2 regions of the Lacrimispora struthionigena genome follow, and region 1 is predicted to be linked to the other one. Evidence: riboswitches for the same ligand, from Rfam matches in the RefSeq annotation. Region 1 holds a riboswitch; the other holds the start of a gene.
What was found. A riboswitch is a leader RNA that binds a small molecule or an ion and turns the genes downstream of it on or off. The one in region 1 is predicted to bind fluoride.
Positions count from the first base shown of each region.

Region 2: it holds a riboswitch for fluoride, as region 1 does, so the genes downstream of both, ACOAOT_RS20210 (cation:proton antiporter) here and ACOAOT_RS06050 (chloride channel protein) in region 1, are expected to answer to the same signal.

Region 1 is NZ_JBMBWP010000001.1:1,331,746-1,334,894, reverse strand. Features, by position in the region: gene kdpA (potassium-transporting ATPase subunit KdpA) at 1-287, opposite strand, end outside; gene ACOAOT_RS06050 (chloride channel protein) at 558-1,772, opposite strand; fluoride riboswitch at 1,827-1,900, opposite strand; gene ACOAOT_RS06045 (GNAT family N-acetyltransferase) at 2,049-2,462, shown strand; gene ACOAOT_RS06040 (hypothetical protein) at 2,607-2,966, shown strand.
Region 2 is NZ_JBMBWP010000002.1:2,398,971-2,402,119, reverse strand. Features, by position in the region: gene ACOAOT_RS20215 (hypothetical protein) at 1-221, shown strand, start outside; gene ACOAOT_RS20210 (cation:proton antiporter) at 291-1,472, opposite strand; fluoride riboswitch at 1,525-1,599, opposite strand; gene ACOAOT_RS20205 (NAD(P)H-dependent oxidoreductase) at 1,629-3,149, opposite strand, start outside.

The sequences.
Region 1 (3,149 bases):
CCTGCCTCATGAAACGGCAGTACGCCCTGGAACATCTGCATCAGCCAGAGGAAGACAAAGCCGATTCCACTGAATACAAGGACAGAAAGAGCATATCTCTTTGCCCCCATTTCTTCGTCGCTTTTCACTCCCATGAGCTTATAGATTCCATATTCCACAGGTGCGAGCATTCGGGTCAGAAATACGTTCTGACCGGTCATCACCTTATATATATAAATGCCCAGTGGGATGGACAATCCAATAAGAAGAGAAACGTATAAAATGTCCTGAAGGATTATCATCTTCATAAATTCTCACCTCGAAATAAAATATAGAATAAGTAAATCAGCAAAGCCAGACCAATACAGCCTGATATTACCAGTACGATTCCCATTACTCTCAACTCCTTTTTTTTGTTATTTGCAATCATAATGATATCAGAAAAGATGTCAAGAATGTGTCAATTCATCATGATCGGTATCAAGAAAGTGTCAAGATAAAAACGGAGCCAATAACAGAACAATAACAGAAACAGGCTGACTTCGAAGAAATGAAGTCAGCCTGTTTCTCTATATGGTCTATAGCATATCCTGTAGATTTTTTTGAGCAGAATAGATGGACTTGTTATCGTTAAAGACATAAGCCACGCAGCATACCAGGAAAAAATACGGCACATAAGAGTATCCAAAAACCTCTGCTCCTATAAAAACAGGAGCCAAAAGCGTATTGGTAGCACTGCCGAAAACTGCCGTATATCCCAATGCTGCAGCAAATTCAACGGGCAGGCCAAGTATCACCGCCAGAGCAGCACCAAGAGTTGATCCAATGGAAAACAAAGGGGTAACTTCTCCTCCCTGAAATCCCGCTGCCAATGTAATTATTGTTAAAACAAGTTTTAAAACCCAGTCCCACTGGTATATCTTATCACCATGAAAGCTTGCTGAAATCAGGTTTGTACCAAGACCGGAATACCGTCCCATTCCTGACACAATCAGTAAAATCATCAGGAACGTTCCTACTATGGCTATTTTACTGACAGAACTCTGAAACCGGTTATTTAATTTGTCCTTCACCAGTTTTAATCCATGGGCAAACATTGCCCCCACTAAACCAAACATAATTCCTGATAAAATTAATTTCATAATAAATACAGGATCCAACTGTATCTGTGTCTGAAGATTATAATGAAATTTTTCCAGACCCAGGCTTCCGGAAACCCAGGTGGCCACAAAAGCTGCAATTACTGCAGGAAATAAAGCCGTATACTGCAAAGAACCCGCGATTAAAACTTCAAGTGCAAAGAAACACGCGGCAATGGGTGTCTGAAATAATCCAGAGAATCCTGCCGCCATACCTGTTACCAGGAATACCTTTGAATGGGAAACCATGTTCAGTTTACGGCCAACCCAGTGAGATACTGTTGCACCAATCTGTACCGCCACACCTTCACGTCCGGCGCTGCCCCCAAAGAGGTGGGTCAGCCATGTGCCGACTACTGTAAAAGGGATCAGCCGCAGAGGAATTTCATCTTCCTCTCCATGACCCACCTGGAAAACCAGACCCATTCCTTTTACACATTTTCCTCCGAACAAAGAATATGCTTTTGCTATGATTACTCCTGCTACAGGTAAAAATAATATAAGGGGGAAGAAATAGTGTTCCCGGACATCGGTTAAAAAAAGCAGCATTTTACCAAAGCCTGCATCAAGTGCACCTACTACAGCTCCAATTACCACTGCGCATATCCCTAATATAAAAAGCTGCCTTATATTTTTCAACTTTTCTAAAAGCATTGTAATTTTTCTCCTTAACAAAAAAATAACTGACCACTTCTGTATATTTAACATAAATATACAGAAGCCATCAGCAAAGTGCGGTTTGAATCCAACGATCCAGGGAGAGCTTCATTCCCAGTCCAATAATAGTACTAAGTTTACTTTCTTTTTCAGACCTTGTCAAGTACACTCCTGTAAATAACTGCAGAAAAACGGTAGAATCCTGTTTGTAAATGTGGTATGCTCTGATAAAGTAAAAATGAAACCGCCTTAGTATAAAGGAGATTAACGTTAATGATTTTTGAGATAACAGATACCATTCATGAAACCGATGAAAAATATATTTTTGAAGGCTTGCTGGAATATAATTTAGAAAGAATTGAAGACAAGAATCCCAGGGATCTGGGTATCTATCTTCCAGATGAAACAGGCAGAAAAATTGCAGGGTTAATCGGTAGCACCCATGGAAACTGGCTGTTTGTAAAGTATCTCTGGGTAAGCAAAGAGTTGCGTGGAAAGCAGATCGGAAGTAAAATTTTAATCCAGGCAGAAGAAACCGCAAAAGAACGTGGGTGTAAGTATTCATTTTTAGATACATTTAGTTTTCAGGCGCCTCTGTTTTATAAAAAACATGGATACAAAGAAGTCTTTACATTAGAGAACTATCCAGTAACGGGAAAGCGCTATTATTTCACCAAATCTTTATAAATAACAATAGTACGGCAGGAAATCCCGTGGCACACAGCACCGGGATTACCTTGCGTCACAGAAGTGTTCCTTTTTTATTACTTTACCAATCCTTTATTTTTAGCATAATCACAAACAAAGAACGTGAATGCAAAGATCAATAATATGAATGCTGACAGGAAATCCCATATATCAATTAAAGGTTCAGATATCATTCTTGATAATATTATATTTATAATTAACATGAATGGAATGGATAACAAAAAAGTTATTCCTCCAGCAACTAATTTTCTTTCTCTTAAGCGATTGAAAATCACAAATAAGAGCCATAAGTACGCTGTCGAAATAATTGCCATAATTGCACCAACTGAAAAAATAGCATTAACTTTTATAAGGCTTCTCAATATAAATAGATATGGAATGATAAAGATACTTACTGATATCAGGCCTCCATTAATTCCCTTTCTCCCTGATATAATAATTGGGAACGATACAACCCAGGTAAATATTAAACTTTTCTGCTAACTGTGCCTGAGTCAATTTTTTCTCCTTACGACATTTAGCAATAAATTTTCCAATTTCAACCTGATTCATCGCAGTGCTCCTTTCCTCTCGAACTTTACACCTTTTGCCGGTGATATAAACGAACTATAAGTTGAATTATGGCAACTCAACCTATGGTTGGGGAGTAGTTTTCTATAAAGTCCG
Region 2 (3,149 bases), on a different contig from region 1:
AGATCATGACCTATTTAGCCATTGATATGAAGACCATGACTGACAAAAGTGCTTCCCATATGGCTGAGATGCTGATACTTGGCAGTGTTCGCGGTATTATTGATTGTATCAAGAGAATCCGTCAGTATGAGGGAGAAGCTGAAAAAGAGATAGTGGAATTAATGAATCGGCTGTTAAAATTTGAAGAGAATAACGTGGAACAGCTGAAGGCTTCTCTTTAGTCTGTGATAACAAATGCTGCACATAAAAACACGGAAAGAAATCCGGTTTTTATGTGCAGCATTTGTTATCTATTGGTTTTTCGCAAGCAAAACTTTATAAGACCGGTCAATGAGAAAGGCACCAAGTGGGGCAGTGACCAGAATTGATAAAACCGCCACAGTTAAAACAATATCTCCACAGGAAAGTCCCATGGCCAGAGGGAGTCCGCCTATTGCAGCCTGTACAGTTGCTTTTGGCATATATGCGAATGCAGTAAAAATCCGCTCTTTTTTGTTTAACGGTGTTTTTATCAGGCAGAGAAATACACCGGCCATACGAAATACAATCACACAAAAGATCAGAATTACGGCCATTAATCCAGCTTTAAGCGCATATTGTATATTTACGGTCGCTCCAACCAGAACAAATAGAAGAACCTCAGCAGCAACCCAGAGCTTAGAGAACTTCAGGGAAAGACGCCTGGATAACTCGTATTTTTTCTGCCTGAGTACAGCACCCAGTGCCATAACTGCAAGAAGACCAGAGAATCCGATGTTTCCCTTCAAATGATGCTCCGACGCCACAAGAAGGAAAGAGATGGATAGAATCAGTAAGACCTTTACGCTGTCTCTTAAGTGAATACGGGTAAAGAATGAAGACAGAATTATACCGGCAGCGGCACCGCTTATAAGACCAAATACAATCGAGGTGGGAATGGTAAGGAAATCGGACGGAGTGATGGCCTTCCCACCAGCAAGTCCGGTAAAGGCGGTGAATAATACGATTACGTAAACATCATCAACGGAAGCGCCTGCCATAATAATCTGTGGAATGCTTTTTGTGGTTCCGTAACCTGTCTCTATCAGCTTTAGCATTCTAGGGACAACAACTGCGGGTGAAACTGCAGCCACTACGGTACCCATGATAGCTGCTTCAAGCCTCGTGATACCGAGAAACATAGGGGCTAAAATGATCATTGCCGCAATCTCGCAGCTTGCAGGTATAAAACACATTAAAACGGCAGGGCGGCCCACTTTTTTCAAATCTTTCATATCCAGATTTAAACCTGCTCTGGTCAGTATAATAATCAGTGCAACCTGGCGAAGCTCCGTAGATATGCCTAAGAGAGAGGAATCCAGAAGCCGGAGGGCATAAGGACCCAGTATCATTCCAGTCAAAATCATTCCCAGAAGACTTGGAAGTTTTAACTTTTCAAAGAGAGAACCAAGAGTCATTCCTATAAGAAATACAAGTGCAAGTGATAATAACATACATTTTCTCCTTCTGTACAGTCGAATAAAAAAGCTGATGCGTCTGCGAGTTTTCATCACAGAAGTCATCAGCTTATTAAGCGGTTTAAGGTTTTACCTTAGGGAGAACTTCATTCCCTGCTTTCGTATTATATTACAATATGATTAATTTTACAATTAATTTTTGACTTTTTTACTGGCTGCGTAATGGGCAGGATACCATTTCTGGAACCATTTGGTAAAGCAGCCCAGCAGGAAAGGAAGTGCCGTGTTTATGACACTTAAAGATGCTATATGATCTGAAATAAGAAATAAATAAGTCCACAAAGGAGTAACCAGATACAGGATCCCCCAGCAAGCCGTTAAAATCCGGTTGGTTTTTATGAAAAGAGGATTCTTTAAAGCAGATTTTCCTCCATATTCATTCATGGAATAGTATGCGGTCAGGGGAATTTCTAAAAATACAGTTACAAACCACATGAGCCCGAATAAGAGATAGGATACGGGCACTAAAGCCACGGGAGAAAAACCTGATATGGCCAGTACTCCAAGAAATGCCGTCGTAAATCCTGAAAATACTTCAAATACAGTGGGCTGATACCGGAAAAAGAAGATAGGTATGGCTGTGCTGATCAAAATAGAAAGAATTCCCCCCAGGACTGGTTGTGTAATACCGATAAACCAAAGAGGAAACCATGGCAGCAGCATAAGAGTCATGTTGCTTTTCTTTTCTGGAACAACCTGTTGTACCTCGGTTTTTGATGAAGAACCCAGATAATCATCCCAGTGAAGCATCAGCTGAAAATCGCCATCAACCTGATAGAGATGTTTCATTAATGCAGCCTGGCCGTCAATCTCGCCTTTTGCAATGCTCATCCATACAGAAAGAGGAGTTGATATTCTGGTGGTAAAAGGCTGAAAGTCCTGGGTTAAAACCTTACAGCCGTCTTTTCCCATGATCAACTGGGCTGTTTTATCTTCATCGGTATAATGCATTTCCAAAACAAGGTCTTTTCCGTTCCAGGAATCCTTTCGGTAGAGTGCGGCCATCTGTCTGGTAAACGTAATGGCTGGATGGGATTTTTCCTGTACTCTGTTCTGATCCGGTGGATCGATTCCCCAGCTGGCATCTGCCATACGTTCAAATACATCTCTTGGAAAAAGAAACTGAGAAAGCAGATTTCGGGTTTCTTTGGTGATACTGCCTTCTGCAAACTCTCTGCCTGCGGCACGTACATACTCTAAATACTCCTCTGTACGATTTTTTAATTCAGGTACACTAAAAAGCTCTCCCTGGCCGCAGTATATAGATTCATAACTACTTTTACCCAGGTGATGAGAAAACTGCGCGTCAATGGCATCGTAATTGCCTTCTGCTGTATAAAAACCGCAGGTTGAGATTAATACATAACGCTTATCTGACATATCATACCGGGAGGGGTGGGCGCCGCTGTGATTGCCATTTTTCATGAAAGGTAAGACCATAGGCAGCTGCCTGTCCAGCAACGCCTTTAACTGGGAAGGAAGTCCAAAGTAATAAAGAGGAAAGCTGTATATTAAAACATCAGCAGATAGAATTTTTTCTATAACGACTGTCATGTCATCCGAAATGCAGCATTTTCCAGGGGTCTTCTTCCAACATTGAAAGCAGCCGATACATGGTTTGATATCCAGCTTTGAAACTGTCAGGGTTTCAGT